3 regions of the Shewanella sp. SM32 genome follow, and region 3 is predicted to be linked to each of the others. Evidence: predicted binding sites of a transcription regulator. Region 3 holds the regulator's gene; each other region holds the start of a gene.
The links. The regulator sigma-54, encoded in region 3, starts transcription at its own class of promoters, with help from an activator protein. The targets are predictions, from matches to a motif close to GTTGGCACGNNNNTNGNNT.

Region 1 (4,197 bases), on a different contig from region 3:
TAGTGAATTTAATTTCATGCGGGTACTGGTTCTGCTGGTTATATTTATTTTGTTGAATATTTTATATTTTTTGTTCGTTCTATAAATGCCCAGTCATCCAGCCTAAAAAGTTAGGCTGGATGTCCTCCACAACGATCACTCATCTTGCTCTGTGGTTTCCTGATAAGGAACAAACACTTTAAGAGATGCTGGCTGGACTTCAATAGTGAGATCCGCTGGCTCAAATACTTCACCATCAATCACATATTTACACTTAGGCTGGCTGCTGATGGTGACCTTTTTAGCATGGGCATGATGGACTTTACTTGCACTCGCTTGTTGATCTCGCACATTTTTATTGCCTTCTTTTACCCATCCTGCAATCGCTAATTCAGCGAGGCTAAGCAACTGCTCTTTGGGTTCATCGCCAGCATCCAACCAAGTAATGTCGAGCAAACCGTCGGTCATGTTTGGTTCGCCATCGCCCTGCGCCAACACGCTGGTAAACGGTGCGGCATTGGCAACGATTAGGCTATGGGTCGTCAATGTTGTGGGTTTTGCATCATCTAAGCTGAGCTGGATGGTTAAAGTGATATCGGCATTCACTGCGCGCCATAAGCCATCGAGGTAGGCAAACTGGCCGAGGGCATTTTTACGCTCACGGTTTGCGGATTCAATCATTTGTTGCTCAAACCCTATGCCCACAAGCAACAACACTAACGCCTCATTACAACGCGCGGTATCAATGGCTTGGCAATGCCCTTGAATAATATTATCCAGCGCCTGAGAGATAGGAATAAGCTTACTGCCTAAACCAAAGAGGGCATGGCTGAGGGCATTAGTTGTGCCAAGAGGAATGATGCCTAAGACGATATCCGTATCAACGATTTGAGAGGCCACTTCAGTCACAGTACCATCGCCACCACAGGCGATAATGATATCAGCGCCTGCATTACGGGCTTGCTCGGCGAAGATATTTGCAGTTTCGTCTGCTGTTGTGAGTTTTAAAGTCAGGTCAAAATAGGCTTTGAGTTCATCTTTGATTTGCTCGCTGTATTCTTGCCATTTCCCGCCACCAGAGACTGGGTTGGCGATAATCCACGCCACTTTGTGGATGTTAATTTTCCCTTGACTGAGCATGCGATCGAGCGCGCGTAATTGCCATTTGTTTAAGCCAGCGGTTTTGCGAATTTGCTTTATCTGCTGCAGTACTTCGGCGAAGTGCTGTTGTTTATCTTTACAAACCAAATAAGCGGCGAGTACCAGCACTGAGCGGCCACGACCCATAGCACAGTGGATGAGTACCTGTTTATTGGCGCGCACTTGGCGGTGCAGCCAGTTAACGGCTTGATTGAGTTGGGCGCTGGTCGGTACGCTATGGTCGAGGATGGGAATATTTAAATACTCGATATGATCTTCAAATTGCGACCAATCTAAGCCATCAAATTCAGCGGTGACATCCAGAATGGCAGTGATCTTATTGGCTTTAATCGTTTCCAGATCTGCGGAAAAGAGTCTACAGCCGAGATACAGATGTTCATCAATCCTCTGCATGGGCGGTACTGAATCGTATTTTCTGGCCCAGTGGTTATAGAGTCGACTGCCTAATAAAAAGGGAATAAAACCCCAACGAATATACCAAGGGATAGTGCCATCTTGGCGTTTTCTAAAAATACTGGCGAGATTAAACCAATAGGCTGAACCGACTAAAAACAGTGACAGACTTGTCCATGCACAAATGAAAGTGAGCAGGGGAGAAGTGTCTGTTACTGCAAAATAGGCTAACAATACTGCACCTGCAGTGTACAAATATTTGATGTGGATCTTCGTTAGCATGCAAGCCCTCCAATGCCATTGTTCTTGGTTAAAATCGTTGCACTTGAATGGATAGATGTCGAGATGAGAGATGCAGAAATGAGCGAGTCTAAACTAAAAGGGTGGCAGTAGACGAGTCTATTGCCATCCTAAAGTCAGGTTTGTTTAGCACTTAGTATCTTTAGCTTTAACACCTTCTTTGACTTCTTCACAGGCATCTTCGATGGCGTTACCTGTATCAGTCATTACTTCATCGATTTTTTCGCCCGCGTCTTCGGCTTTGTTATCACTACAGGCCGTTAAACCTAGGGCGAGTAATAATGCGAATGCTGCACTTGTCATCAGGGTAAATGGTTTCATATCTATCTCCTTTTCTAAAAAAATTATAGTCGCGGTGATTTACCCTTAAGGGTATTGATCAGCAGAGAAATCACTAATAACACAATAAATATGAAGAAAATGATTTTCGCTATTCCCGCCGCTGCGCCAGCAATCCCAGCAAATCCTAACAACCCGGCAATCACGGCAACAACTAGAAATACTAATGTCCAACCTAGCATAATAACCTCCTGCCCTTGTATTAATCCTTCTCATGACCGTTTGTGTCACTTGTAAGGTAACGGCTAATGGCTCTTACTTGATTGCGATCTTAATGCCAACTTTAAAAATTTTAAGTAGTTAATTGATTTTAAATATAATTTAAATCATTTTATTTAAAATGGTGTGAGTGAATTAAAAGAGGGGTAGGCAATTTTTACCTAAGCTTCGGTAAGAGTTTCAGCCTAATACGTTGAATCAAAGACTGTGAGCTGATGTCGTTCATAAGTAAAGACAAATAAAAGCCGACACTGTGAGTTTGTGTCGGCTTGAAGATATTATGATCTTATAATACAAGATGATAGGAGCTAAATACGTTTAAAAACGATTTAGCGGTTTCCAGCGCTGCAGGCTAACTGGAATGCTCGCGCCTTGGGATAACAGCAAGTTAATGCGGGATTGATATGCTGCGCCCACCATTAAATGTTTGGCTAAATCCACCGCATTACGGGCCTTATAGTCATCTAAATAACTGCCTTTCGCCCAAGCATTAAATGCGCCGAGCGCTGGGCCTGCCCAAATTTGGTAATCCATTTCGCGGCCGATTTCGCCTGTGTTTGACCAGCGGCTAGACAGACCCAAATACCAGCGGAAAATCAGCGCCATCTTACGTTTTGGGTTATCTAGTGCACGCTCGATTTGCTTAGGATCGCGCTCGTTAAAGTGGGCGACAGTGCCCGCCCAAATATCATCGAGTGATGAACGGAACACTTGCTCTTCGAGCTTTTTACGCTCGTCCGCAGGGATGGCATCAATCGAATCGTAACGGGTGTAGATCTCATACAGCTTATTGGCGCGCATCGGGAACAGAGTGCCGCGCTTAACCACTTGTAATTTCACGCCCATTTCGAACATATCGGCGGCAGGCGCCATAGTTACATCGGCCATTTCTGTGGTGGCGAGTAACTTACGAGTGTGTTCACTCGCGCCCGCTTCGACGCAGGCTTGGTTGATTGAACCTGTGACGATAAAGGCCGCGCCCATGTTGAAGGTGGCTAATGCTGCATCGGGTGTGCCGACGCCGCCGCCAGCACCTACGCGGATAGGCGTTTTGTATTGATACTTAGCTTGGATTTCATCTTTAAGCGCCAAAATCGTCGGTAATAGCGTGACTAATGGACGATTGTCGGTATGGCCGCCGGAGTCGGCTTCGGCTGTGATGTCGTCTGCCATGGGCACCAGTAATGCCATCGCCATTTGGTCTTGGCTGATAAGGCCGTCACTCACTAATTGCTGGAGGATTTTGGCCGGCGCCGGCTCCATAAACTTAGTCGCGACTTCGGTGCGGCTGATTTTGGCTATGACTTTGTTGCCAATGACTATCTCGCCATGTTCGTCGCGGCTCAAACCCGCCGCGCGGTAATAGACGATTTGCGGCGTTAAACCTAAAAATGCCGAGGCTTCGACCGTGCGCACTTTATGTTTTAAAAACAACTCAACGCTGCCGCGCTCTAATGCGGGCTCGCTTGGGCTGTGAATTAAGTTAAAAGCATAAGGACCATTGGGAAGCGCCGCTTGAATGCGGGTAATGGCCGCTTCAACGCGGGATGGAATTAACCCCGCCGCGCCAAACGAACACAAAATGCCCGCTTGACCTAGCGCGATAACCAGTTCTTCCGAGGCAATACCGTTGGCCATGGCGCCAGCGTAGTAAGCGTATTTAACCCCGTGTACGCGGCGAAAATTACTGTCGCCTAAACTTTGGGTGCCAAGGGCAGGGGCAAAGGCGCTGACAGGGTGTGAGCCCAGTGGCGCTTGGCTGTCGCTTGTGGTGACTTCGGCTGTTTGCGCTATGCCTAAGCCTTT
Region 2 (4,197 bases), on a different contig from region 3:
ACCACCGGTTGCTTGCATTGACTGATGCAACATCTGTTCCAACTCTGGCGCCAAAGTAATGACGGGGATTTCGAGCTCTGGGCCTGAGATTTCCTGAACTATCATACGTTTCAAAGCGATACGCACAGCGGCAGTCAAGACTTCAGTGTCATTACTCTTAGTGCCATATTCTAACAAAGTTTGCACTATAGTACGCAAGTCTCTAACTGAAACCCCTTCATTTAATAGGTTCTGCATCACTTTTACGACATGTCCTAGTGGCATGATATCTGGAATAAAGCCATCAACCAGCTTAGGTGAGTGTTTCGCAAGCATATCCATCAGTTGTTGCACTTCTTCGTAGCCTAACAACTTAGCGGCATTATTTGTGAGTAATTGACTAATATGAGTTGCAACAACAGTGGCGGCATCGACGACGGTATAACCTAATGTTTGTGCGTGCTCACGTAACTCAGGAGCGATCCATACCGCTTCTAGGCCAAAAGCGGGATCGCGCGTTTCGATACCATCGAGTTTGCCATAGACTTGACCAGGGTTGATCGCCAATTCGCAATCATGACGAATATCTGCCTCTCCGACGACGACGCCCATTAATGAAATGCGATACGCATTAGGCGATAAATCTAAGTTATCGCGAATATGCACCGCGGGCACTAAGAAGCCTAGTTCCTGAGACAACTTTTTACGCACGCCTTTGATACGGCTTAGTAACTCGCCACCTTGGCCCTTGTCTACCAGAGGGATCAAACGATATCCAACCTCAAGACCAATAGTGTCAACATGATGTACATCGTCCCAACCTAGCTCTTTAGGCTCTTTATCTTGTCTTTCTATTGGACCCGATTTCACTTGTTCTAGCGCTTTAAGACGTTTGTTTTCATTTCGTTTATAAACAAAATAAGCTGCACCAGCCGTCATAAAGGCAAAGCTTAAAAACGCCATGTGCGGCATACCAGGAACAATACCCATGACAAACAGGACTCCGGCGGCGATACCCAATGACTTATGACTGTCAAACATCTGACTCATCATCATTTGGCCCATATCACCTGACTCGTTTTGACGAGTCACCATCAAGGCTGCGGCGATTGACAATAATAGACCAGGGATCTGCGCCACTAAACCATCACCGATAGTCAGTAAGGTATAAATTTCAACCGCTTCAGAGAAACTTAAGCCATGCTGCACAATCCCTATGATGAAACCACCTACGATGTTGATCACTAAGATCATGATACCGGCAATCGCATCCCCTTTAACGAATTTGGACGCACCGTCCATCGCACCATAGAAATCGGCTTCACGGGTCACTTCGGCACGGCGTATTCTCGCTTGATCTTGGTTTAAGGTTCCAGCATTTAAGTCAGCATCGATTGCCATTTGCTTACCAGGCATAGCATCCAAGGTAAAGCGGGCACTGACTTCTGCGATACGACCAGCACCTTTAGTCACCACCGCAAAGTTGATGATAATCAAAATGATAAATACCACTAGACCAACGGCATAGTTACCACCGATCACCACAGAACCGAAGGCTTCAATCACCTTACCCGCGGCATCACCGCCATTATGACCCTCAAGTAAAACCACACGAGTAGAGGCAACGTTGAGCGCAAGGCGTAATAACGTCGCCACCAGTAACACAGTTGGGAAGGCAGCAAAATCTAAGGGTCTATCGGTATAAATAGCCACCAGCAATACGATGAGAGCTAACGCAATGTTGAATGAAAAGAGTATGTCTAATAGAAATGGAGGGATAGGTAAAACAATCATGGCCAATGCAGCAAGCACAACCACCGGCGTGCCAATGCCTTTAAAAGTGCTGAGCCTAATTTGTTTTACTTGACCAAGAGTCGCTTTAACATCCATTCGCTATAACCTAAACTTTGACGTGTAATAGCATGAAGCAAAAAACGCGCCAACAAGATTAAAGCCATTAATGAAGGAAAGATATGTACTGTGACTGATTGATATACATAAAATTAGCCATAAAAAAACAAATGAACTCGACATCATCAGCTTTGCCAATGACTACCATCTGAGACTAGTGGTTCAATATTTCAATTCATCTGGTATAGGTTGATTGAGTGGGACAGGAATAGGTTTACGGCCGCGTCCTTTTTGATATTGGCGCAGCTGGAATACATAAGCCAAAATCTGTGCGACAGCAGTAAACAAACCTTCAGGGATCTGCTGATCTAACTTAGTCGTATGGTAAATAGCCCTTGCAAGTGGTGGGGCCGAGACAATCGCAATATTGTGCGCGCGGGCAATCTCACGTATTTTAAAGGCCACATCATCAACACCTTTCGCTATCACAAAGGGAGCCGCAGAGCGCTGCACATCGTATTTAATCGCAACGGCAAAATGCTCAGGGTTAACGACAATCACATCGGCATTTGGCACTTCAGCCATCATTCGACGCTGCGCCAACTCGCGCTGTAACTGCCGTACTCGCCCTTTGACTTCAGGCTTCCCTTCAGTATCTTTATACTCATCTTTTACTTCTTGTTTGGTCATCTTAAGTTGTTTGTTGTGATTCCAAAGTTGAAATGGCACATCTATGACAACAATAAACAAAATCGAGGAACATAACAGGATAAACATCCAAACCAACAAATCTAATGCATGGTAAACATTACCAGGAAGATGATCGCTAGACAGCAACATGATGTCATTGAAATAGAAACTTAATAAAAAATAAGCAGAAAACGCTACTACCGAAAATTTAGCAATGCCTTTGGTGAGCTCAACCAGAGCCTGCACGCCAAACATGCGTTTAAAACCAGCAAGGGGACTCATTTTACTGGCTTTTGGCATCATAGCTTGGGTCGAAAAATTGATTCCTCCAAGAGAGACGTTACCAATAAACGCAACAACCACAATCAGTAGCATAATTTTAGCCATGGGCCAGGCTATTTCACTCGCAACAACACCCCACACGTTGAACATTTCATTAGTATCAAAAATTTGCGCCCTATCCATGGTAAATACAATTTCAAACACCCGAGTTAGGCTAATGGCCAAACTCGGGCCTAGCATATAAAACCCACATGCCGCCGAAATCAATACCGCTGCAGTCCCGAGTTCTTTCGAACGTGCAATTTGTCCTTTTTCCCGCGCCTGTTCTAGACGCCTCCCCGTGGGTTCCTCTGTACGTTCGCCACTTGATTCTTCAGCCATGGGCTTCTCCTAATCCCATCATATCAAGCCATCAGCGTTACATTGGAGCGCTAACATATCGCAAAGCAGCACTTGAGCCGTCGACCATACTTCATCGAAGTGCGCCATTACCGGTGTTAGGGTTAACCACAGAATAAACAGTCCACCAATCATAGTGATCGGAAAACCAATAGAGAAAATATTCAATTGCGGCGCGGCGCGGGTCATGACCCCGAAGGACAAGTTGACTAATAACAAGGCGATAATCGCAGATATCGACATAGTGAGTGCCGCACCAAACATATACGACCCCCAATCAGCCAGCGATCGATAACTTGTCAGTGTTAAGCCTTGATTAGAAATCGGCAAAGTTTCAAAGCTTGCCACTAGCATACGGATCATCAAAAGATGGCCATCCACAGCTAAGAAAATCAATGTCGCCAATAAAAGAAAAAAGTTACCAATAACGGGTGTTTGTTGGCCAGAACCGGGATCAACCATAGAGGCAAAGCCTAAACTAGTCTGCATACCAATGATCTGTCCGGTGAGCACAAAGACTTGCATCACCATTTGAGTCACAAATCCCATGGCAACACCGATTATAATTTGCTGCGCCGTGATGAACACTGCGCTTAACGAAAATAAATCCACATTTTGAGTTGGAGGAAGAACGGGTGCTATCGCAAAGGTAATTGCCATCGCCAATAATAAACGCACTCGAGTTGGTGTCGTTGCCGCCCCAAATACTACCATGACCATCAACATGCTCGCGACGCGAAACAATGGCCAAATATAAGCAGCAATGGTTTGCATTAAGGTATCGAGCAGCAGCTCCATCGCGTTAGCCTATCACTTGAGGAATGCGATTCACCATCTCGATGAAAAAGTCCATCAGGGTTTCAACTAACCAATGTCCCATAAACATTAGGCCAAAAAGTGTCACTAACAAACGCGGAAGGAAACTTAAGGTTTGCTCGTTAATAGAAGTCGCCGCTTGAAACACAGCAACAATTAACCCAATTCCCAGCCCAGGCA
Region 3 (4,197 bases):
TACCCAAGGCTCAATAAAAATCCAAGCAAATGAACTGCGTGCATTTTCCGCTGAAGGTGAAAATAGCAAAACTTTAGTCGCCACAGGCAACCCTGCTACGTATAGCCAGATATTAGACGATGGCCGTCCTGCATCGGCGAGCGCGAAAGAAATTCGTTACGATATGGCAAGCCGCACCTTAACTCTGAAAGGTATGGCGTCATTAGATCAAGCGGGTAGCCAAGTTACAGGCAATTTAATCCGCTATAACATGATTCAACAGAAATTGATGGCCGAGAGTACTGGCAGTGGTGACGATCGCGTGATCACTATTATTCAGCCAGAAAACTATCAAGATGATGCTAAATCAGATGCTCCAGCGGATAAACCTGTAAAAAAGCAGGACTCTAAATGACCCAAATCACCTTAAGAGCACAAAATCTGGCAAAAAGTTACAAGAGTCGCCAAGTGGTTAAAGACGTCAGTCTGACGGTAAAAACCGGTCAAGTCGTTGGCCTACTCGGTCCAAACGGTGCCGGTAAAACCACGACCTTTTACATGGTTGTCGGGCTAGTGAAGAGCGATAAGGGGCATATCTTTATCGACGATGATGATTTAACCGCAGATCCTATGCATCTGCGTGCCCGCAAAGGCATAGGTTACTTACCGCAGGAAGCCAGTATCTTTCGTAAGCTAACTGTTCATGACAACATCATGGCCGTACTGCAAACTCGTAAAGAACTTAAAAACGAAGAACGAGAAGAAGAACTAGAACATCTGCTCGAAGAGTTTCATATCACCCACATCCGTGACAGCCAAGGCATGTCATTGTCGGGTGGCGAACGTCGTCGCGTCGAAATTGCGCGGGCTTTAGCCGCTAATCCTAAGTTCATTTTGCTCGATGAACCGTTTGCCGGCGTCGATCCTATTTCGGTTATCGACATCAAGAAGATTATCGAACAACTCAAAAGTCGCGGCCTTGGCGTACTGATCACAGACCATAATGTCCGCGAGACATTAGATGTATGTGAACATGCTTATATTGTGAGTCACGGAAACCTGATTGCCGAAGGAACTCCAGCAGAGATCTTAGACAATCAGCAAGTTAGGGCTGTGTACTTAGGTGAACAATTCAGGCTATAGTTAATCGAGCGAAGCCAATGGAGGCAATTTATACCGCCATTGGGCTTCACTCAAAATGATAATAAGCGACCTCATCCAACAATAATAACGTAGGGATCAGCGGTAACATGAAAGCGTCACTCCAGCTCAAACTGGGTCAACAGTTAACCATGACGCCACAACTACAACAGGCTATACGTCTGTTGCAACTGTCGTCATTAGAACTGCAGCAAGAGATCCAGCAAGCATTAGATTCTAATCCCCTTCTCGAGCTGGAAGAGGATCAATTCGACGCCACTAAAACCCCTGTAAACCAAACGCTATCCGATACGGATTTCAGTGAATCTAGCACTCTGCCACCAGAAAAAGACAGCTCCACCATAGATACGGCAGAGTCGCTAACCAAAGAATCCATGCCCGATGAGCTCCCCATGGACACCACATGGGATGAAGTGTTTACCGCCTCCCCAAACTCAGGCCCCGGCGGCAGTCGTGAAGACGATATGCCCTTCCAAGGCGAGACCAGTGAAGGTTTGTACGAACACTTAGAATGGCAAAAAAACCTCACGCCGTTTTCTGAAACCGATTTAGCCATTGCCACCGCCATTATTGATGCCATCGACGATCAGGGCTATCTCACCCAAAGCACTGAAGAAATTCTCGAAGCCATGGGCAATCCTGAAGTTGAGCTTGACGAAGTCGAAGCCGTACTCAAGCGTATTCAGCATTTTGATCCCATAGGCGTTGCCGCCCGCGATTTAAGTGAATGCCTGCTGATCCAACTGTCGCATTTCGCCGCTGATACTCCCAACCTAGAAAACGCCCGTATGCTGATCAAAGATCATTTAGATCTGATCGCCGCCCGTGATTTTAGGTTATTGATGCGTAAGACTAAATTAAAAGAAGATGAATTAAGGGATGGTATAGCACTTATCCAAACCCTCAATCCTCGCCCAGGTTTGTTGATCACGCCCAATAATGACGAATACGTTATCCCAGATGTGTCTGTGTCGAAGAAAAATGGCCGCTGGGTCGTTGAGCTTAATCCTGACTGCATGCCAAAAATCAATGTAAATCAACATTATGCTTCTATGGCACGCAGTACCAAAAACCAAGCCGATAGCCAATTTATTCGCGGCCATCTGCAAGAGGCTAAATGGTTTATTAAGAGCTTAGAAAGCCGTAACGATACTTTGCTTAAAGTTGCTAATTGCATAGTGCAATATCAGCAAGGTTTCTTTGAGTATGGTGAAGAAGCCATGAAGCCTATGGTGCTTAACGATATTGCCGAAGCGGTAGAAATGCATGAGTCCACCATCTCACGGGTCACAACTCAAAAATACATGCATACCCCTAAGGGACTTTTTGAACTAAAATACTTCTTCTCTAGCCACGTCGGTACTGACGATGGTGGTGAGTGCTCATCCACAGCAATCAGAGCCTTTATAAAGAAACTGGTGGCAGCGGAAAACCAGAAAAAACCATTAAGCGATAGTAAGATGGCACAACTTCTGGCAGAACAAGGGATCAACGTAGCCCGCAGAACCATTGCGAAGTACCGAGAGGCTATGCTTATTCCACCTTCTAATCAGCGTAAAAGTTTATAACCTACAGTGGATATCGGAGGACGTTTCTATGCAAATAAACCTAAGTGGACACCATGTCGAAATTACCGAATCGTTACGTGCATATGTAGAAGAAAAGTTTTCAAAACTTGAACGCCATTTCGAACAGATCAATAATGTGCACGTTGTGCTCAATGTTGAGAAAATGCAACAGATTGCCGAAGCGAGAATAAACCTCATAGGTGGTGAAGTTTTTGCTACTTCAGAGCATGCTGACATGTATGCCGCTATAGACGCCCTGATTGACAAGCTTGACCGTCAGGTTATTAAACACAAAGAGAAGTTAACAAAACACTAATAATGGAACTTTGTACCATACTGCGGCCGGAGTGCACTACCTGCGCCACTCCGGGCAGCAAGAAAAAGGTACTGGAACTCATCAGCGACTTAGTCGCTGCCCAGTACCCGACCCTCTCATCTCAAGAGATATTCGAAAGCCTAGTGGCGCGCGAAAAGATGGGGAGCACAGGTATAGGTAACGGCATCGCCATTCCACATGGTCGACTAGCCGATATAGATCAGCCCATTGCCATACTAATTAAGTGTGAAGAGCCGATAGCATTTGATGCTATCGATAAGCAACCTGTTGATATTTTATTTGCACTACTGGTGCCTGCAGACCAATGTCAGCAGCACTTAAGTACCTTGTCTTGCATGGCCGAAAAGCTGAGCGACAAGCAAATATTAAAGCAATTACGCAAGACGCATGATGAAACGGAACTCTATCAGGTAATCACTGGATGAAACTGGTCATAGTGTCGGGCCGCTCAGGCTCAGGCAAATCTGTCGCCCTTAGGGTACTCGAAGATCTCGGCTATTATTGTGTCGATAACCTTCCCTTGCCATTGATTGGCAGTTTGCTTGAGCAACTCAAAGGCAGAAACGATCTCGTCGCCATCAGTGTCGACGTGCGTAACATGCCTGAGCAGGATAAGGTCTTAGTAAAACAACTCGCTAGCCTACCTCCAGATACTGAGTTAACGAGCTTCTTCCTTAACTCCAGCGATAAAATTCTGCTCAAGCGTTACAGCGAAACCCGCCGTTTGCATCCTTTGTCGAAGAGCCGAGTCTCTTTGCAAGAAGCGATAAAGCTGGAGGGGAAACTGCTCGAGCCTATGTCAAAACTGGTCGATCACTACATAGATACGTCGAATTTGAATATCTATGATTTAAGCGACCAAGTCAGACAAATTCTCCTTGGTAGTGTCGATAAAGAACTCGTGATCAACTTCGAGTCCTTTGGCTTTAAGCACGGAATGCCCACCGAAGCCGACTTTATGTTCGATGTGCGCTTCCTGCCCAATCCCCACTGGGAGTTGGCGCTGCGGCCATTGACTGGCTTAGATGAACCCGTAGCTGAGTTCTTAAATCGTCAACCACTGGTTAATAAGTTCATCTGGCAAATCGAAAATTTACTGGAGACTTGGCTGCCGCACCTCGAGCGTAACAATCGCAGTTATTTAACGGTAGC

Region 1: a site for sigma-54 is predicted at 2,436-2,454, ahead of L5M10_RS02150 (DUF1328 family protein). Genes of this name have one in related genera too.
Region 2: a site for sigma-54 is predicted at 1,905-1,923, ahead of flhA (flagellar biosynthesis protein FlhA). Genes of this name have one in related genera too.

The regions. Positions count from the first base shown of each region.
Region 1 is NZ_JAKKRO010000003.1:119,458-123,654, reverse strand. It holds gene L5M10_RS02165 (hypothetical protein) at 1-85, shown strand, start outside; gene L5M10_RS02160 (diacylglycerol kinase family protein) at 136-1,815, opposite strand; gene L5M10_RS02155 (hypothetical protein) at 1,960-2,154, opposite strand; gene L5M10_RS02150 (DUF1328 family protein) at 2,178-2,354, opposite strand; gene pfaD (eicosapentaenoate synthase subunit PfaD) at 2,710-4,197, opposite strand, start outside.
Region 2 is NZ_JAKKRO010000013.1:19,286-23,482, reverse strand. It holds gene flhA (flagellar biosynthesis protein FlhA) at 1-1,869, opposite strand, end outside; gene flhB (flagellar biosynthesis protein FlhB) at 2,053-3,183, opposite strand; gene fliR (flagellar biosynthetic protein FliR) at 3,202-3,999, opposite strand; gene fliQ (flagellar biosynthesis protein FliQ) at 4,004-4,197, opposite strand, start outside.
Region 3 is NZ_JAKKRO010000024.1:49,604-53,800, forward strand. It holds gene lptA (lipopolysaccharide transport periplasmic protein LptA) at 1-394, shown strand, start outside; gene lptB (LPS export ABC transporter ATP-binding protein) at 391-1,122, shown strand; gene L5M10_RS11765 (RNA polymerase factor sigma-54) at 1,230-2,708, shown strand; gene hpf (ribosome hibernation promoting factor) at 2,737-3,024, shown strand; gene ptsN (PTS IIA-like nitrogen regulatory protein PtsN) at 3,027-3,470, shown strand; gene rapZ (RNase adapter RapZ) at 3,467-4,197, shown strand, end outside.